DNA from 3 places in the Pantoea sp. GW821-FHT03E06 genome. Region 3 is predicted to be linked to each of the others. Evidence: predicted binding sites of a transcription regulator. Region 3 holds the regulator's gene; each other region holds the start of a gene.
The links. The regulator ArgR, encoded in region 3, controls arginine synthesis, uptake and breakdown. The targets are predictions, from matches to a motif close to ANTGAATAAAAATACANT.

Region 1 (6,957 bases), 280 kb from region 3:
AATGTCCTGCTCGGCCAGGCGATAATCAAAACGCAGCGAATCATTGAACTGTTTGAACCGTTGGTCTGCTGCCTGCGAAAAACGTCCGCCCCAAAGTGCCATCTGAATTACTCCTGAATCCGTTATAGAAAAGGCGGCCCGAAGCCGCCCTTGCAAAATGTGTCGCTTGCCGCGGTATTACTTCTTCTGCTCGTTCAGCGCGCGAATGCGTGAAGAGAGCGAGAACAGACGGATAAAGCCGCCCGCGTGACGGTGATCGTAAACTTCGTCTTCGCCAAAGGTGGCAAACTCTTCTGAGTACAAGCTGTTAGCAGAGGTTTTCTGAATCGCCGTGGCCTGGCCTTTGTACAGCTGCAGCACCACTTCACCGTTCACCTCTTCTGCCAGTGATTCGGCAGCGGCCTGGATAGATTTACGCAGCGGCGCGAACCAGCGGCCATCGTAAACCACGTAAGACATTTCGTGGCCCAGCTGCTCACGCCATTTGAAGCTATCGCGATCCAGCACCAGCTGTTCAACCGCACGCAGCGCGTTCACCATGATGGTGCCGCCCGGAGTTTCATAGCAGCCACGCGACTTAATGCCCACCAGACGGTTTTCCACGATGTCGATACGACCCACGCCGTGTTTCGCGCCCAGCACGTTAAGTTTTTCCAGGCACTGGAACGGGCTCAGCTTCTCGCCGTTCACTGCAACGACGCGGCCTTTCTCGACGGTAACCGTGACGTTTTCTGGCTGATCGGGCGCTTCCAGCGGATCAACGGTCCACACCCAGCAATCTTTATTCGGTGCATTAGCCGGGCTTTCCAGCACGCCACCTTCCGTGGAGATGTGCCATGCGTTCTCATCACGGCTGTAGATTTTTTCCAGCGACGCGGTGGTCGGGATGTTGCGCTCTTTCAGATAATCCAGCAGCGCTTCACGTGAACGCAGGTTCCACTCACGCCATGGCGCAACCACTTTCAGCTGTGGCGCCAGCGCGGTGTAGGTGGTTTCGAAACGCACTTGGTCGTTACCTTTGCCGGTTGCGCCGTGGCACAGCGCATCAGCGCCCACTTTCAATGCCAGCTCAACCTGTGCTTTAGCGATGATGGGACGCGCCATCGACGTTCCCAGCAGGTAAGTGCCTTCGTACAGTGCGCCGGTCTGCAGCACTGGATAAACATATTCGCTGATGAACTCTTCGCGCAGATCCACCACGTGGCACTCAGAAGCGCCGGACTGCAGCGCTTTCTTCTCAACGCCTTCCAGATCGCTACGTTCCTGACCGATATCCGCCACAAACGCCACCACTTCACAGCCGCCATAGTTCTCTTTCAACCACGGAATGATGGCTGAAGTATCGAGGCCGCCTGAATAAGCCAGTACGATTTTTTTGATGTTTTGCGTGCTCATGTCTTAATCCTTGATTATGCGAGAATCCGGGTGCCAATCGACACGCCGTTGAAAAGGGTTGGCAGTTGTTCAGCATGACGCCAGCTGGCGATATCCACCGGGCGACCGAGCGTGCGCGCCGCATCGAGCGCTGCGTTCACTTTCACGATCATGCCATCGGTGATGATGCCCTGGGCGATCAGCTGTTCCGCTTTCGCTGCAGTCATCTCTTCGATGCGCTGACCTTTGCCGTCGAGAATACCGCTGACATCGGATAACAGCACTAAATCGGCACCGAGCGTTGCGGCCAGCGCGGTCGCGGCCTGGTCGGCATTGACGTTCATCAACTCGCCGCCGTCGGTGATACCAATCGAGCTGATCACCGGCATGTAGCCTGCCGCCAGCAAGGTGTTCACCAGCGCCGGATTACCCGGCGTGGCGTTACCAACATGGCCGAGCTCTTCATCGAACTGCGCCACATTGACCAAACCGGCATCGCCTAGGCACAAACCCACGGCGCCGATGCCATATTTCTTCGCCCACGCCAGCAGCGTTTTGTTGGCGGTACCGGCTAACGCACCGGTAATAATGTCAATCTGATCGGCTGGCGTCACGCGCAAACCGTTCTTCTTTTTCACCGGCAGCGCGAGCTTCTTCATCAGCTCGTCCACCACGCAACCGCCGCCGTGCACAATGATCAGCGGACGCTGATGTTCATTGCGATACGCCAGCAGGGCATCAAACAGACGGGCCAGCGCTTCTTCGCTATCCAGCAGCACGCCACCCAGTTTAATGATTAAAGGATTCATTGCGTTATCCGTTGGTTAAATCAGAGACAGCGTTTCGGGGAAGCCGAAACGAATGTTCAAACACTGAACCGCCTGCGATGAGGCGCCTTTCAGCAGGTTATCTTCAGCGGCGACCACAATCAGGTGCTCGCCTTGCATGGCGAAGCCGATATCGCAGAACGGCAAACCGACCACCGCTTTCAGCGCCGGAACGCCTTTGTCATACACGCGCACCAGCGGTTTGTCGTGGTAAGCATGATGGAAGGCCTCGGCCACATCCTGCTGCGTCACGCCCGCTTTCAGGCGGCAGGTGGTGGTCGACAAGATTCCGCGCGGGAAACTGCCCAGATGTGGCGTGAAGATCACTGGCGTGCCGAGATGCGCGACGATTTCCGGATGATGACGATGATTAAACAGGCCGTACGGCTGCAAACTCACTTCACAGAAGCTGGTGGCAACATTAGCTTTGCGCCCTGCACCGCTCACGCCGCTGGTAGCATTAATCACCGGCCACTGTGCATCGTTAAGCAGACCCGCCTCGATGAGTGGTTTCAGCGAAAGCTGTGCTGCGGTTGGGTAGCAACCCGGCACCGCAACCAGCTGCGCGTCTTTGATTTGGTCGTGCTGCCATTCGGCAAGACCGTAAACCGCTTTATCCAGCCAATCCTGATGCTGATGGCTGAAACCGTAATATTGCGTATAGAAAGCGTCGTCGTTGACGCGGAACGCGCCGGAGAGATCGAAGACCACGCAACCTGCTTTGAGGAATTCGGGTGCCAGATCGTGGCTGACTTCGTGGGCAGTCGCGAGGAACACCACATCCACTTTATCGGCCCATTCTGCGGCGTCGCTCAGCGGGTGCAGCGGCAAATCGACAATGCCTTTGAGCTGCGGATGCAAATCCGACAATAACTTTCCAGCATCCGGGCTTTGCGCTGAAACCGCCAAAGCGGTTATGTTCATATGCGGATGGCGATTCAGGTAGGTGGCAAGCTCTACGCCAGCGTAACCACTGGCACCAACGATCAGCGTATTCAACATCAGGCTGTATACCTTATTACAGTCACACGTATCGGGTCGCGGCCTTGCCCCGTTGCCCAGGATGCCGTTTGCAGAAGATTTGATGCTTCACATGCAAGCGACGTTATTGTATTTTTATTCACTATTAATGCATGAATATTGATACATCCTAACCCAAGGACCGTCAACAGTGAAGACAAAATTACCACCTTTTATCGAACTCTACCGCCAGTTGATTGCCACGCCATCAATCAGCGCAACCGACAGCGCACTGGATCAGAGTAATGAAACTTTAATCAATTTGCTGGCCGGCTGGTTCCGCGATATTGGCTTCAGCGTCGAAGTGCAGCCGGTGCCTGGCACGCGGCATAAATTTAATATGTTGGCGCGCAGCGGATTGGGCGCGGGCGGCCTGTTGCTGGCCGGTCATACCGATACTGTACCGTACGATGATGGCCGCTGGACGCGCGATCCCTTCACGCTGACCGAACATGACAACAAGCTTTATGGCTTGGGCACCGCCGATATGAAAGGCTTCTTCGCGTTTATTCTGGATGCGCTGCGTGACGTTGACGTGACCAAACTCAGCAAGCCGCTCTACATCCTCGCAACCGCCGATGAAGAGACCACCATGGCGGGTGCGAAGTATTTCTCTGAATCGACCCAGCTGCGTCCGGATTGCGCCATTATCGGCGAGCCAACGTCGCTCAAACCGGTGCGCGCGCACAAAGGTCATCTATCGAATGTGATCCGTATTCAGGGGCAATCGGGCCACTCCAGCGATCCGTCGCGCGGCGTGAACGCCATCGAACTGATGCATGAATCCATCACTCAACTGATGCAGCTGCGTAACACCTTGAAAGAACGCTACAACCACGACGGCTTTGCTATTCCATATCCAACCATGAACTTTGGCCATATTCATGGCGGCGACGCGGCTAACCGCATCTGCGCCTGCTGTGAATTGCACATGGATATTCGTCCGCTGCCAGGCTTAACTCTGAGCGATTTGGATGGTCTGCTGAACGACGCGTTGGCGCCGGTCAGCGCGCGCTGGCCGGGACGTTTAACCGTGGGCGAGCTGCATCCGCCTATTCCAGGCTACGAATGCCCTGCCGATCATGAGCTGGTGCAAGTGGTGGAGAAACTATTGGGTGTGCCGACTGAAGTGGTGAACTATTGCACTGAAGCGCCATTTATCCAGCAATTGTGCCCAACGCTGGTGTTAGGCCCGGGATCTATCAATCAAGCCCATCAGCCGGATGAGTTTATTGATACCGCATTTATCAAGCCGACTCATGCGCTTATCACCCAGGTTGTGCAGCATTTTTGTCATTGATGAACAACAGATGGGGCATTTCACTGTTAAATCAGCAAATTGCCCCGTCATTGTTCGGGATTTGATAATAAGAATAACTTATCTCGCTTCGCTGCAAGCAAATTCTTTGAATTTCCGCTATTTAGCCGCACATTCATGCGGATTTAAGTCAATTGACGTACAAGAAGATACGTGGCTAGATAAAAGACGATGTTATGCCCGTGGATAATTCCCGTGGGGATATTTAAAAAGATGATGAGGGTGTCAGGGTCCAATGAACGAACAATATTCCGCAATGCGAAGTAATGTCAGTATGCTCGGCAAACTGCTCGGGGATACGATTAAGGATGCACTAGGAGAGAACATCCTCGACCAGGTGGAGACCATCCGTAAACTCTCTAAGTCATCCCGCGCGGGAAATGACACCCATCGTCAGGAACTACTGAACACGCTGCAAAATCTGTCAAATGACGAGCTGCTGCCGGTTGCGCGTGCGTTTAGCCAGTTCCTTAATCTCACCAACGTCGCTGAGCAGTATCAAACCATTTCCCGCAGCGGCGATGGCGCGAATCATCCTGAGCTGCTGAAGAAGACCTTCGAGCGTCTGAAACAGCAAGGTGATATCAGCGAAGCCGCTATCCGCCAGTCGATTGAAGAGCTGTCGCTGGAGCTGGTGCTGACGGCACACCCCACCGAAATTACCCGCCGCACGCTGATCCATATGCTCGGCGAAGTGAACAGCTGTTTACAGCAACTCGATCACAGCGATATCTCTGACTACGAGCGTACGCAGGTGATGCGCCGTCTGCGTCAGCTGGTGGCACAAGCGTGGCATACCGATGAGATCCGCAAATATCGTCCAACGCCCATCGATGAAGCCAAATGGGGCTTTGCCGTGGTGGAAAACAGCCTGTGGCAAGGCGTGCCTGCCTTCCTGCGCGAGCTGAATGAACAGGTGGAAGAGACCTTTGGCATTAAGCTGCCAGTCGATTTCGTGCCGATCAAATTTACCTCGTGGATGGGCGGCGACCGTGACGGCAACCCAAACGTTACCGCACCGATTACCCGCCACGCGATGCAGCTGAGCCGCTGGAAAGCCGCGGACCTGTTCCTGCGTGATATCGGCGTGCTGGTTTCTGAGCTGTCGATGTCCGAATGCAGCGACGAAGTGCGCGAGCTGTGCGGCGATCCGGAAGCGCTGGAGCCGTATCGTATGGTGCTGAAACGCCTGCGCAGCCAGCTGATGACGACACAAGCTTATTTGGAACGTCGTCTGAAAGGCGAGCGCCTGCCGCGTCCGACCGATCTGCTGGTTTCTAACGATCAGCTGTGGGAACCGCTGTTCGCTATCTATCAGTCTTTACAACAGTGCGGCATGGGCATCATCGCCAATGGCCAGCTGCTGGATACGCTGCGCCGCGTGAAGTGCTTCGGCGTGCCGCTGGTGCGTATCGATATCCGTCAGGAGAGCACCCGCCATACCCAGGCGATTGCTGAAGTGACGCGCTATCTCGGCCTCGGTGATTACGAAAGCTGGTCAGAAGCGGACAAACAGGCCTTCCTGATCCGTGAACTGAATTCTAAGCGTCCGCTGTTGCCGCATCAGTGGGAACCTGGCGATGAAACGCGTGAAGTGCTCGATACCTGCAAAGTGGTGGCCGAAGCGCCGCAGGGCTCAATTGCCTCTTACGTGATTTCGATGGCGAAAACGCCGTCAGACGTGTTGGCGGTACATCTGCTGCTGAAAGAAGCCGGTATTCCTTACGCCATGCCGGTGGCGCCGCTGTTCGAAACCCTTGATGACCTCAACAACGCCAATGACGTGATGACGCAGCTGCTGAGCATCGACTGGTATCGCGGCTTTATCAACGGCAAGCAGATGGTGATGATTGGCTATTCCGACTCGGCGAAAGATGCCGGCGTGATGGCCGCCAGCTGGGCGCAATATCAGGCACAGGACGCGCTAATCAAAACCTGTGAGAGCGCCGGCATCACGCTGACGCTGTTCCACGGACGCGGTGGCTCAATTGGCCGTGGCGGCGCACCGGCACACGCCGCGCTGTTGTCACAACCGCCGGGCAGCCTAAAAGGCGGTCTGCGCGTGACCGAACAAGGCGAGATGATTCGCTTCAAATACGGTTTGCCTGAAGTCACTATCGCCAGCCTATCGCTGTATACCGGTGCGATTCTGGAAGCTAACCTGCTGCCACCACCGGAACCGAAGCGCGAATGGCAGGAGATCATGAACGGCCTTTCGGCGCACTCCTGTGCCATGTATCGCGGCTATGTGCGTGAGAATCCCGACTTCGTACCGTACTTCCGTTCGGCAACGCCGGAGCAAGAGCTGGGTAAATTGCCGCTGGGCTCACGTCCGGCAAAACGTCGCCCAACCGGCGGTGTGGAATCGCTGCGCGCCATTCCGTGGATCTTTGCCTGGACGCAAAACCGCCTGATGTT
Region 2 (6,957 bases), 3.2 Mb from region 3:
CCGCCGCTTATCACTACCGTAATGAACCCTGGCCGCAGGGCCTTAACGGTGCGGATCAGCTGCGATCCGGCGAGCAGGCTCAGAGCTGGCAGTTCACCATGCCACGCCTGAAAGGCAGTGTGCTAAAAGGCAGTTTTACCCTGATTGAAAGTAAAAACGGCTGGCGCGGCTTTATTGATTTCAGCGGCAAAGCGCGTCGTATGGTCAGCGATATCCGCTGGCTCTCACCAACGCAGCTGACGTTCAGTGTTGATACGTGGATGGGACCTTTCCAGCCGATGGTGACGCTGACGCAAGACAAGCTGACCGGCTATATGCTGGTGGGCAACGTACGTTACCCAGCAGAAGGCAGCAAGTTGACGCAGCTACCAAAAGGTATTGCGCCATCGCTGCCTACGCCTGAACAGATGCAAAATAATCTGATTGGCGGTGAAGCGGCGCTGTGGGCGGAGAACGTCAATAGCCGGGTGATCGATACGCGCCTGTGGCCGCGCGCCTTTGTGGTGGCCGAGCGATTGTGGTCTGCAAAAGATGTCACCGACAGCGATAACATGTATCGGCGTTTGAGCGCCGTGGATCGCTGGGGCACGATTTCGGTGGGCTTGCAGCAGCATCAGCAAGCGGAAGTGCAGATGATGCGGCTGGCAAACAGCAGCGACATCACGCCGCTGCGCGTGCTGGCCGAAGTGCTTGAACCGGCGCAATACTACACGCGGCAACATCTGAAATTCCAGGCGGGGCATTACGACTACTTTGAACCCTTGAACCGGTTGGCAGATGTGCTGCCCGCCGAGAGCAACGCGGTGCGCTTGCTGGATAAACAGGTCGACCGCCTGATTGCTAACCGCACGGATCACGCGGCGGCACATGCGATCCGCCAGCAACTGCAGCGCTGGCAGAACAACAGTGATGCGGTGATGCCGTTGGTTTTGGGCAATTATCAACTCAAGCCGCTACAGCAGCAGGTGCAGCAGGTTGCTCAGCTGAGCCGAATGGGGCTGGATTTGGTGAACGCGCTGGAGCGTAATCAGGCGTACGGTGCGGGTGAGGTCGCGCAGATGCATGCGCAGCTGGACGCCGCAGCGCAGGTGCAGGATGAAACTGTGCTGGCGTTAGTCAGGCCGCTGGAGAAGCTGCTGCGATCGTTTAAATAGCGGAGGTCGCCATGAATGGCGACCCTATGAAAGGCACGAAGAGTTGTAGGGGGCGCATTGATGCGCACCCTTAACAATCAACGGCGTACCGCGATTGCCTCAATCTCAATCTTCACATCTTTCGGCAGACGCGCCACTTCCACGCAGGAACGCGCTGGGAAGCTGGCGTTGTGCTCGGTGAAGAACGCTTCATACGTCGCGTTCACCGTGGCGAAGTCATTCAGGTCTTTCACAAACACGGTGGTTTTCACAATGTCGCCCACTTTCAGGCCGGCGGCTTCAACAATCGCCTTCACATTTTCCAGCGACTGACGCGCCTGTGCAGACACGTCATCTGCCACGGCGCCGGTGGCCGGATCAACCGGAATCTGGCCAGAAGTGATGATCATACTGCCGAGATCCACGCCCTGCACGTAAGGGCCAATCGCTGCCGGTGCGTTTGAGGTACTGATTTCGCGAGACATTGTTTCTCCTTAATAAGTGCGCGGCCGACCGATGTCCGCCGCGAAATTGCTCGCCCCATTATAGGGACGACGTGGGCGATTACCAGTGACCGAGCACCACGTGGCGCGCAAACTCTTTCTCACAATATTTGCACTTCAGGTGCACATCATCCGCACGCTTTTTCACCGCAAAGCTGGTGAACACCGGCTCGTTACGGCTGATACAGTTGCTGTTTGGGCAAGTCAGCACGCGATCGATACGATCCGGCAAGGTTGGGGCGATCTTCGCCACCACTTCGTATTCATCAATGCGGTTAACCGTAGCGAGCGGAGCATATACCGCTAGCTGGTTGATCTGATCGTCCGTCAGGAAAGTATTCTCAATTTTGATCAGATCCTTGCGCCCCATTTCGCCCGACGGCAAATTGAGGCCGATGGTGATGCGCTGATCGGTTTCAGTCAGGCGGAACAGCGAGAGTAACTTAAAGCCAACCTGCGCGGGAATATGGTCAATCACCGTGCCGCGCTTGATGGCTTCAACCTGCAGTTTATTATCGTGAGTCATCGGTTTACTCCTTACAGTGCCAGTTCGCTATTGAGTACCAACGCCAGCAGTGCCTGGCGGGCGAAGATGCCGTTACCGGCCTGCTGAAAATACCAGGCATGCGGCGTGCTATCGACATCGGTGGTGATCTCATCGATACGTGGCAGCGGATGCAGCACTTTCATGTTATCGCGCGCACCGACCAAATCGGCGGCGCGCAGGATGAACTGCGCTTTGACGTTGGCATATTCCGACGGATCGAGGCGCTCTTTCTGCACGCGCGTCATGTAGAGAATATCGAGTTGTGGCATCACTTCTTCGATGGTGTCGTGGCGCGACCAGGCAATGTTCTGCTCATCCAGCATATCGGTGATGTACGACGGCATCGCCAGCGCATCGGGGGCGATAAAGAAGAAGCGGTTGCCGTCAAACTTCGCCAGCGCCTGCGTCAGTGAATGCACGGTGCGGCCATATTTGAGATCGCCAACCATCGCCACATTCAGGTTATCCAGGCGGCTTTGCGTTTCGCGGATGGTGAAGAGATCGAGCAGCGTTTGCGTCGGATGCTGGTTGGCACCGTCACCGGCATTAAGTATCGGAATGCCGCCGGAAAATTCGGTCGCCAGACGCGCCGCGCCTTCCTGCGGATGTCGCATCACAATGGCATCGACGTAAGTACCAATCACCGAAATGGTATCGGCGAGGGTTTCGCCTTTCTTACCGAGCGAGGTGTTGCTGCCATCCGCAAAGCCGACCACCGACGCACCGAGGCGATGCATCGCAGTTTCAAACGACAGGCGCGTACGCGTTGAAGCCTCAAAGAAGCAGCTGGCGATAACGTTGTGTTTCAGCAGCTCCGGCTGAGGATGCGCTTTGAGCTGGGCGGCAGTATGCAGCACCAGCTCCAGCTCGTCGCGGTTGAGATCGTTAATGGAAATGATGTGCTTGCGATATAGCGGGTTGGCCATAGCGTTCTCCTCTGCGTTGCCGGATTGCGGACAAAAAAAAGCCCCTGCTTAAGGGGCTTTTTTGACGATCGATTGATGACGGAAAGAAACAGCTGCGCCGCCCGCTGTCAGGCGTCGTGGAGCGTCAAGTTGTGCGCTGCGCTGTTGCATGTTTCCTCCGGCAAATTGGGCCGCATTATACGCATTCACTGATTTGCAGCAAGCAAATATCGCGCGCGAGGTAAACGTTTGCTTCGGTGTATTTATCGCTTACCCAACGTTGCAACCATCACCGCTTTGATGGTGTGCATGCGGTTTTCTGCCTGATCGAACACGATGCTGTGCGCCGATTCAAACACCGCATTACTCACTTCCATGCCATCCTGCAAACCGTACTGTTCCGCCATCTGGCGGCCCAAGGTGGTTTTGTCATCATGGAAAGCCGGTAAGCAGTGCAGGAACTTCACCTGCGGATTACCGGTCAGTGCCAGCATGGCGCTGTTCACCTGATACGGACGCAGCAGGGCGATGCGATCTTCCCACACCGATTTGGCTTCGCCCATCGACACCCATACATCCGTATAGATGAAGTCGGCACCTTGCACGCCTTCGGCGATATCTTCGGTCAGCGTGATTTTCCCGCCGGTTTGCTGGGCGGCCACGCGGCATTGTTCTACTAATTCCGCTTCAGGCCAGCAACCTTTTGGCGCCACCAGACGCAGATCAAGACCCACCAGCGCCGCGGCTTCCAGCATGCTGTTGCCCATGTTGTTGCGCGCATCGCCAACGTAAACCAGCGTCATTTCATTCAGCGATTTGCCGGGCAGATGTTCCTGCATGGTTAGCAGATCGGCCAGCAGCTGCGTCGGGTGAAACTCGGTGGTGAGGCCGTTCCACACCGGCACGCCAGCGAACTCCGCTAAGGTTTCTACCAGTTCCTGGCCGTAGCCGCGATACTGGATGCCGTCATACATACGGCCCAGCACGCGCGCGGTGTCTTTCATCGACTCTTTGTGGCCGATTTGGCTACCGCTCGGACCAAGATAGGTGACGTTAGCGCCCTGATCGTAAGCGGCAACTTCGAAAGAGCATCGGGTACGAGTCGAGTCTTTTTCGAAGATGAGCGCGATGTTTTTGCCTTTCAGGTACTGCGTTTCGCTGGCATTTTTCTTGGCGTGTTTTAATTCACCTGCCAGACTCAGCAGAGAATCGATTTCGACTGGGGTAAAATCCAGCAATCTCAGGAAATGTCTTTGATGTAGCTGACTCATACAGCGCTCCGGATACTCGCATTAAAATGAATTAAAATTCAATCTAACCGTATGAATATGCATTTTCAACCCCGCCGTTAAGAAACTTGTTGTTTTGTGTAGTGGCGCGCGAGGCAGTGTGGGAAAATAATTGTATTCAGCCGAATATTTTGAGGACACATCCATGGCATATGAAGCATTGCTGGAAGAACAGCGCGAAGAGACGCGACTGATCATCGAAGAGTTGCTGGAAGACGGCAGCGATCCCGATGCGCTTTACACTATCGAGCATCATCTCTCCTGCAACAATTTCGACTCGCTGGAAAAAGTCGCCGTTGATGCCTTCAAACTGGGCTATGAAGTCAGCGAGCCAGAAGAGCTGGAGCTGGAAGATGGCACTACCGTAATGTGCGTGGATATCCTGAGCGAAGGCGCTCTGAAGCCTGAGTTGATTGATGCGCAGGTTGAGCAACTGGTCAATCTGGCGGGCAGCTACAACGTCGATTACGACGGCTGGGGCACCTACTTTGAAGATCCGGATGCCGAAGATGAAGACGACGATGGCGAGTTCATCGACGACGAAGAAGACAACGGTGTCCGTCACTAAGCCTTCATGGGCGGCGCTCGCCGCCCTGATACTTTCTCCTCGCCAGATAAAGATTGCCGATGAATTACGCTCCACTGTTAGAACCAATCTATCAATTCCTGCATTGCCGCACGCCACAAGCGTGGATTGATGAGGCTCGCAAGCCGGAAAATCTGACGCTGCTGCTTACCGATCACATGGTATGCGAGTTGAAGGCCGCGCAAACCGCGGTGTTTATCATCCGTAAATACGTGGCGGATAAGCCGAGTGGTGATGCCATTCTGGCGTGGCTTAAGCCTTATGAAGATTTTATTTACCGCGATGAGCCGGACAACAACTTCATCAATGCGCACAAGAATTTGACCAAAAGCATCATTGTACGCAACGAGCTACCGTGGGCGGATGATTTGGTGGAGATGATGGTGTTGCTGATTAAAGAGGAACTGCATCACTTCTATCAGGTGTGGGAAATCATGCAGTCGCGCGGTTTGCCCTATCGCAAAATCACCGCCAGCCGTTATGCCAAAGGGTTGATCCGTGAAATCGCCACGTATGAGCCAGATGCGCTGGTGGATAAGTTGATTTGCGGAGCGTACATCGAAGCGCGATCCTGTGAGCGTTTTGCCAGCCTGGCGCCGTATCTGGATGAGCAGCTGGAGAAGTTCTACATTTCGCTGTTGCGATCGGAAGCGCGTCACTATCAGGATTACCTGAAGCTGGCGCAGCAGATTTCGCCGAAGGATATTGCGCCACGGGTGCAGGCGTTTGGTGCCGCAGAAGCGCGCTTAATCAGCGAGCCGGATAGCGAACTGCGGTTTCATAGCGGTGTGCCGGCGGTTTAAGACATTGATTTCTTAGCGGTTACGCGGTGCGCATGAATGCGCACCCTATGTTACACCGTAGGGTCGCCATTTATGGCGACCCCATTCATTACAACACCTTCAACATCCGCACTTCGCAATCCACATGCCCGGTGCAGCCCATCGCGCTATCAATCAGCTCAAACCCCAACGACTCATACAGCTTAATCGCACGCGTCAGGCTACCGGTGGTTTCCAGGTAGCAGCGCTGAAAACCTTGCTGACGTGCATACTCCATGGCGCGCAGCGCCAGATCGCGCGCCAACCCCAAGCCGCGTACCTGCGGCAGGAAATACATCTTCTGCAGCTCGCAAATATCTGGTGCGCTACAGGCCAGCGGTGCAACGCCGCCACCGCCCACCACCACGCCGTCATGCTCGACAATCCAATAAGCGCTGTTGGCTTCGCTATACAACTCGAACAGGCGATCCAGATTGGGATCGGACACGGTGTAGCCTTTGTCCGCCGTTAGACCAAATTCGGCTGATACGTCGCGGATCACCTGCGCGATCAGCGGATTATCGGCGGCTGTAATCGGGCGCACCTTTAAATTGATGGGGGCGTCGGTGGTCATCATTATCTTCCGGTATAAAAAAGCCGGGCAGTGCCCGGCTTCGATTAAGCAATTGGACTGAAGCGCTTACAATGCCGCAATCACGCCCTGCTGTTCAAACAGTTTTGCTTTAGATTGTTCAAGCTCAGCCACGCGCTCACGCTCTTTGGCGACGACCGCTTCCGGCGCACGTGACACAAAGCCTTCATTCGCCAGCTTGGTCTGGATCTTCTCGATTTCGACATCAAGTTTCACCAGCTCTTTCGCCAGGCGCTCCAGCTCGGCTTCTTTGTTCACCAGATCCGCCATTGGGATCAGCAACTCAGCGCCTTCAACAATCTTGGTCACCGCAACCGGGCCTTTCTCGCCGGCAGGCAGAATGGTCAGGCTCTCCAGACGCGCCAGGCGTGACAGGAAGGTGCGGTTCTCATCCACGCGACGCTGCGCCGCAGCGGAGCAATCACGCAGCAGCACATCAAGCGGCTTGCTTGGTGCAATATTCATCTCGGCACGAATATTACGCACCGCGACGATCGCCTGCTTCATCCACTCGATATCGGCTTGCGCCTCGGCATCTTCTTTTGCCGCCTCATACTGCGGGAACGGCTGCAGCATGATGG
Region 3 (6,957 bases):
GTTATCTCGCCACGGCGCAGGCGCTGCTGGCACGTCTGGAAACGTCGGTGGGCATCTGGTTCTTCCTGCTAGTGATTTATCACATCATCCGCCGCTGGATGCTGATTCAGCGCCGTCGCATCGCCTTTGACCGCGCGCGACAGCGTCGCGCCGATATGCTGGCCAACCGTGCACGCAGTGAAGAAGAGAAAGAGCAGTCAACGCCCGCGAATGCCGACACCATCGAGATTGATGAGCCGAGTATTGACCTGGATGAGATCAGCGCGCAGTCGCTGCGCCTGGTGCGTTCCATTCTCACGCTAATTGCCTTGGTTTCGGTGATTGTGCTGTGGTCTGAAATTCACTCGGCGTTTAGCTTCCTTGATAACATTCCGCTGTGGAACGCCAGCACCACGATTCAAGGTGTTGATAGCGTGCAGGCGATTACGCTGGGCGCGGTGCTGATTGCCATTCTGGTACTGATCATCACCACCCAGCTGGTGCGTAATATGCCTGCTTTGCTCGAGCTGGCGCTGTTACAGCATCTTAGCCTGGCGCCAGGCACCGGCTACGCGATTACCACCCTGACCAAATATGCGCTAATGCTGATTGGTGGCCTGATTGGCTTCTCGATGATGGGGATTGAGTGGTCGAAGCTGCAGTGGCTGGTTGCCGCGTTAGGTCTGGGGTTAGGCTTCGGGATGCAGGAGATATTCGCCAACTTTATCTCCGGCTTGATTATCCTGTTTGAGAAACCGATTCGTATCGGCGATACCGTGACTATTCGCGATCTGACCGGCAGTATTACCCGCATCAACACCCGCGCCACCACCATTACCGACTGGGACCGCAAAGAGATCATTGTGCCGAATAAGGCGTTCATTACTGAGCAATTTGTTAACTGGTCGCTGTCGGATTCGGTTACCCGTGTGGTGCTGACGATTCCGGCTCCTGCCCGCGTAAACAGTGATGAAGTCACCAACATCCTTAAACAGGCAGCCGATCGCTGTACCTATGTGCTTGATATGCCGGCACCGGATGTGTTCCTGGTCGATTTGCAGCAAGGTATCCAGCTGTTTGAACTGCGCGTGCATGCTGCGGAGATGGGACATCGCATGCCGCTGCGCCATGAACTGCATCAGCTGATTCTGCGCGGCTTTGAAGAGCACGGCATTGAGATGCCATTCCCACCGTTCCAGGTGCGTATGGAGACGCTGGGAAAGCAAAACCCCGCCAGCAACGGTGCGCCCGCCAATAAGACCTTCAAATCTGGCGGATTATAAAAACCAAACGCCCGGCTAAAACCGGGCGTTTTTTATTGCCGCTCAGCGTGCATCACTTCACAAACTCTTCGCCCTGCGCGATATCTTTCTTCAGCGTTTCCAGCATGCCGTTCAGCGCTTGCTGTTCGAAAGCACTCAGCGTGCCAAGCGGACGACGCTCAACAATGCCGTTTTTACCCAGCAGCAGCGGCTGTGAGAAGAAACGGGCGTATTCGCCATCGCCTTCTACATAGGCGCACTCCACGACATTGGCTTCGCCTTGCAGCGCGCGAATCAGCGACAGACCGAAACGTGCCGCCGCTTGCCCCATCGACAGCGTCGCCGATCCGCCACCGGCTTTGGCTTCCACCACTTCGGTGCCCGCATTCTGAATACGTTTGGTGAGATCCGCGACTTCCTGCTCGCTGAAGCTTACGCCTTTCACCTGTGACAGCAGCGGCAAAATGGTCACGCCCGAGTGCCCGCCCACCACTGGCACTTCAATCTCGTTAGGTTGCTTGCCTTTCAGCGCCGCCACAAAGGTATTGGCGCGGATAATATCAAGGGTCGAAACGCCAAACAGGCGGTTCTTGTCATATACGCCCGCTTTCTTCAGCACTTCGGCCGCAATTGCCACCGTGGTGTTGACTGGATTGGTGATGACGCCAATCAGCGCTTTAGGCGCGGTGCTGGCAACCTGTTCAATCAGGTTACGTACGATACCGGCGTTAACGTTAAACAGGTCGGCGCGATCCATGCCCGGTTTACGTGCCACACCGGCTGAGATCAGTACTACGTCAGCGCCGTGCAGCGCTGGCGTCGCATCTTCACCGCTGAACCCTTCAACGGTTACGGCAGTAGGAATATGGCTGAGATCCACCGCGACACCCGGGGTTACCGGAGCGATATCATAAAGTGAGAGTGCTGAGCCTGCGGGTAATTGCGTTTTAAGCAGTAGTGCGAGTGCCTGGCCAATACCACCAGCGGCACCGAGAACGGCAACTTTCATCCTGAACTCCTTATTAAGGTGGGGCAGAGATATGCCGAAAATCCATCAGGTTACGAGTTTAATCAACTTCTCAGGCGATAGCGACTAAACCTGTCGCGCACTTAACATCACGCCGCAATCGGCTCCCGAGACATCTCTACTTCAGAAGTCGCCTGAATGATACATTCGCAGCCAGAAGACAATGGACGGCAATGATCATCAATATTTTTGTTACCACCTCAATAATATAACAACATTGCAACCTTCGCTTTGCGCGCCAACCCGCGATTTTGGCGTGCCGAAAAACTCTGGTATGATCTCGCCCCCGCAGGTCATTACCGCGATTCTCTCATCAGATTCATTGCATAAAAATTCATCTAAATGCATAATAATTTATCTGCTGCGGGCCTGTTGCCTGCTGCAACCCTCTTTTTATTGGTAGCTTATGCGAAACCCATCAAAACAAGACGACCTGATTAAGGCGTTCAAAGCCTTATTGAAGGAAGAGAAATTCAGCTCTCAGGGCGAAATCGTGCAGGCGCTGCAGGAAGACGGCTTCGAGAACATCAACCAGTCGAAAGTTTCTCGTATGCTCACCAAGTTCGGTGCAGTGCGTACTCGTAACGCCAAGATGGAAATGGTTTACTGTTTGCCCGCTGAGCTTGGTGTTCCTACTACCACCAGCCCGCTGAAAAATCTGGTGCTTGATATCGACTACAACGATGCGTTGGTGGTCATTCATACCAGCCCGGGCGCTGCGCAGCTGATTGCACGCCTGCTGGATTCGCTCGGCAAAGCCGAAGGCATCCTCGGTACCATCGCCGGTGATGACACCATCTTTATTACGCCCGCACGCACCTTCTCGGTAAAACAGTTGTACGACGCGATTCTGGTTTTATTCGAACAAGAGCTATAAAACCCTGCAGATTACCGGCAGTTCGACTGCCGGTATTATTCCCCTTCTCGCCCCTTATTTAACCAATCTGTCACAAATCCCTTTGTAAATAATAAGTTATCCATATACCCAGCGGTTATCTGCATCTTCCAAAATTGGTACGACCTTTGCTCCTGCTTAACCTAATGCGCTATTTTACACTGCTTTACATTACGTGCTCAGTGTCATTCCCTTCTCATTGCGTATCAGCCAGCGAGATCAACCACGATCTTTCGCACTAAAAGATAATTTGATGTAGATCATTGTTTTTACTTTGAAATAACCGCCTCTGGTTAAGATCCAGGCGTTTTTTATAACTTCAGGTTCTAAAAAAGTGCCATAAGGATAAAGAATTACAACCAAACATTATTAGCTGGATATTAATTTCATGGGTGATTAGATCTATACTTAGTTTCGTGATGCAAATCACACGAAAGAAAAAGATAAAAATAGACGACGAGGAAAAATATCATGAACGTTAAAACTACTATCGCAACTTTAAGTATTCTCTCTGCTCTGTCATTTGGTGCTTTTGCAGCAGATTCTATCAACGCCGAACAGGCCGCGAATCTGCAACCCGCAGGCACCATCAGCGTCAGCGGCGTGGGCGGTTCTCCAATGGATATCCGTCAGCAGCTTAACGATAAAGCCGATCAGCAGGGCGCGAAAGCTTACCGCGTGATCGAGGCGAACACCGGTGACAGCTATCACGCTACCGCTGAATTGTACAAATAAGTTACTGATTCAAGACGCAATGTGAACGGCGACCCGTTTGAGACGCTTTTGCCTCTCAGGTTGCCAGCCCAAATTTCAGGAGAGTGAATCATGAAAACCAAATTAGCTATCGCAGTACTGAGTCTGGCTTCTGTTCTGTCTTTCGGCGCAAGCGCCGCGAGCCTGGTCTCTAACGAGCAAGCTGAACAGCTGCAATCACTGAATCAAACCATTAGCGTGAGCGGTGTAGACGGCGACCAGACCAATGTACGTCAGGAACTGTCACAGAAAGCTGATGCTCAGGGTGCCAGCCATTACCGCATCATTGAGAACAATCGTGGTGATACCTTCCACGTCACTGCTGAACTGTACAAATAATCAATAATCAAACGTCCGGTGCCCAATACGCGCCAGGCAATAGATCGACGACCCGCCTCCCCCTTTTATGCCGCAGGTTGTTGATTAAACGAGGAGAAAATTATGAAAATCAAAACAACCATCGCAACTGCTAGCCTGCTTTCCCTGCTCGCCTTTGGTGCTTCTGCAGCACAACTGGTCACCGAACAACAGGCGCAGAATCTGCAACCTACCGGCAGCACTATTTCAATCAGCGGAACCGGCGGTTCGCCAATGGATTATCGCGCTGAGCTTTCTCAGAAAGCCGATGCGCAAGGCGCCAGCGCTTATAAAGTGATTGAAGCCAAAACCGGCGACAGCTATCACATGACCGCTGAGCTGTATAAGTAATTCCTCGTCAGTTAAGACGAACCCTTTGGCCCCGCTCGCCGGGGCCCTTTTTTACTTTACATTGAAGCGGAGCTGGCCTTCCAGCTCCTCTTCTGCTTCATCAAATAGCAGAATCAAGGCGCCATACCGGCGTTTCTGCCCCTTCCCCAGATTTACAAACTCAATCTCCAGCGGTAGCGGCAGCTGCTCACCGATAATCGCGCCCCAAAGATCGTCGAGATCGTTGATGGCGAGATCGGCAAGAAAAAAACGATCGCTAAACTGTCGGAAGAAATGGGCTTGATCGACGATTTCGTCGAAATCGAAACGCTCAGTTCTCATCATGACGCCCTCATAATTGCAGCGACTAAGCCAGTCCACCCAGATGCAGCGCTTTCACTTCCAGATACTCTTCCATCCCCAGCACCGAACCTTCACGTCCTAGCCCAGACTCTTTCACTCCGCCAAACGGTGCCAGCTCGGTGGAGACCGCACATTCGTTAATACCGATCATGCCCGCCTCCAACGCCGCCGATACGCGGAACACGCGCTGTAAATTCTGCGTGTAGAAATAAGCCGCGAGACCAAATTCAGTATTGTTGGCGCGTTGAATCACCTCTGCTTCATCATCGAAACGGAAGCACGCGGCCACCGGGCCAAACGTCTCTTCCTGGGCCAGCTTCATCCCTTCATGGGCTTCAGTGATAACGGTGGGTTGCCAGAAATTGCCGCCAAGCGGATGGCGTTCACCGCCGACCAGCAGTTTGCCACCTTTACTCAACGCGTCTTTGACGTGTTCCTCGACTTTCTCCAGCGCTGATTTTTCAATCAGCGGCCCGACAATAACGCCCTCTTCCACGCCGTTACCCACTTTGAGTTTGCCAACGGCCTCTGCCAGCTGGTTGACGAAGCGATCGTAGACGGCGTTATGCACATAAAAGCGGTTGACGCTAACGCATACCTGCCCGGCATTACGAAATTTATTGGCAATGGCGCCCTGTACCGCCGCATCAATATCAGCGTCATCAAACACGATGTAAGGCGCATTGCCGCCGAGTTCCATTGAGACTTTTTTCATGGTTTCCGCAGCGTTGCGCATCAGCGTTTTCCCCACGGCAGTTGAACCGGTGAAGGAGATTTTACGCACCACTTTGCTTGCCATAATGGCGTCACTGATCGCATGCGTATCACCCGCGACCGCATTCAGTACGCCATCCGGCACCCCGGCTTTCTGCGCCAGCGCCAGCAGCGCAAAGGCGCTCAGCGGGGTGTTATTGGCAGGTTTGATGATGCCAGTACAACCGGCAGCCAGCGCGGGACCGAGTTTGCGCGTAAGCATCGCCATCGGGAAATTCCACGGCGTGATAGCCGCTACCACGCCAATCGGTTCGCGCGTCGCCAGAATGCGCGAGCCCGCTTTAGCGGGCGGGATAATTTCGCCGTTGGCGCGTTTCGCCTGCTCGGCAAACCACTGAATAAAGCTGGCGGCGTATTCCACTTCGCCTTCGGCTTCTTTGAGCGGTTTGCCCTGCTCGGCCGTCATCAACTGGCCCAGCCAGCTTTTGTTTTCGATAATCAGCTGATACCAGCGATTGAGGATGTCGGCACGCGCCTTGGCGGTTTTATCGCGCCAGGCGGGAAACGCACGCTGTGCGGCGGCAATCGCCTGTTCGGTTTCCTGTTTACCGGCTTTCGCTACCTGCGCTAAAACGTCGCCGGTGGCAGGATTAGTGACCTCAAAGGTTGCGCTAGCGCTGTGCCATTGGCCATCGGCGAAATAGCCCGTCTTGAACAATTCATGTTGTTGCAGGGAGGTGGACATCAGTTTTCTCCAGTCAGTTTACGTCCTGTCAGGAAAGTATAGATGCCAATAAGGGAGGTTTTTGTGTCAGCGTGGGATCAACAAGGCCGCTGCGCGCTGCAGCGGCCAGTTTCAGATTTGTATTAAGGTGTTCTGATACTTATCCAACATCAGCGCCAACCGCTTCACCGGTTCGGTAACGTTGATGGGAGCAGAATAGTGCTGCAGCTTCTCTTGGTAAACATCTAGCTCCTGCAGCAAACGCTGGAAGTAATAGCGGCGCTTATCATCGCTGGTGGCTGAAATGATGCTATCCGCCGTATGGCGTAACTGACGATGATAGGCCGACAGATCAGCATTCACCGGCACTTCCGCATTGCGCAGGCGTTGATGCCCAATAATCAGCGTCAGCGCAATGCGATACTTATCGATATCGCCTGGGAAAAGATTGAGCAGCAAGAACAGTTGCTGATACAGCGCCGGCAGATGATTTTCACGGCGACGCGCCTGATTAGTCGTCAGCGCCGCGACGGCAGCATACATAAAGCGGTTC

Region 1: argC (N-acetyl-gamma-glutamyl-phosphate reductase) is a predicted target of ArgR. The motif match lies at 3,309-3,326, and genes of this name have one in related genera.
Region 2: argF (ornithine carbamoyltransferase) is a predicted target of ArgR. The motif match lies at 4,385-4,402, and genes of this name have one in related genera.

The regions. Positions count from the first base shown of each region.
Region 1 covers NZ_JBWKUG010000001.1:4,027,108-4,034,064, forward strand. The annotation lists gene argH (argininosuccinate lyase) at 1-102, opposite strand, end outside; gene AC07WB_RS18815 (argininosuccinate synthase) at 178-1,395, opposite strand; gene argB (acetylglutamate kinase) at 1,410-2,183, opposite strand; gene argC (N-acetyl-gamma-glutamyl-phosphate reductase) at 2,199-3,203, opposite strand; gene argE (acetylornithine deacetylase) at 3,373-4,521, shown strand; gene ppc (phosphoenolpyruvate carboxylase) at 4,775-6,957, shown strand, end outside.
Region 2 covers NZ_JBWKUG010000001.1:572,925-579,881, forward strand. The annotation lists gene AC07WB_RS02610 (beta-N-acetylhexosaminidase) at 1-1,154, shown strand, start outside; gene ridA (2-iminobutanoate/2-iminopropanoate deaminase) at 1,232-1,618, opposite strand; gene pyrI (aspartate carbamoyltransferase regulatory subunit) at 1,698-2,162, opposite strand; gene pyrB (aspartate carbamoyltransferase) at 2,174-3,109, opposite strand; gene argF (ornithine carbamoyltransferase) at 3,352-4,359, opposite strand; gene rraB (ribonuclease E inhibitor RraB) at 4,523-4,945, shown strand; gene miaE (tRNA isopentenyl-2-thiomethyl-A-37 hydroxylase MiaE) at 5,005-5,766, shown strand; gene AC07WB_RS02645 (GNAT family N-acetyltransferase) at 5,855-6,358, opposite strand; gene AC07WB_RS02650 (valine--tRNA ligase) at 6,425-6,957, opposite strand, start outside.
Region 3 covers NZ_JBWKUG010000001.1:3,742,288-3,749,244, forward strand. The annotation lists gene mscM (miniconductance mechanosensitive channel MscM) at 1-1,262, shown strand, start outside; gene mdh (malate dehydrogenase) at 1,315-2,250, opposite strand; gene argR (transcriptional regulator ArgR) at 2,675-3,145, shown strand; gene yhcN (peroxide/acid stress response protein YhcN) at 3,635-3,898, shown strand; gene AC07WB_RS17410 (YdgH/BhsA/McbA-like domain containing protein) at 3,989-4,255, shown strand; gene yhcN (peroxide/acid stress response protein YhcN) at 4,358-4,624, shown strand; gene AC07WB_RS17420 (barstar family protein) at 4,676-4,945, opposite strand; gene AC07WB_RS17425 (NAD-dependent succinate-semialdehyde dehydrogenase) at 4,971-6,425, opposite strand; gene aaeB (p-hydroxybenzoic acid efflux pump subunit AaeB) at 6,537-6,957, opposite strand, start outside.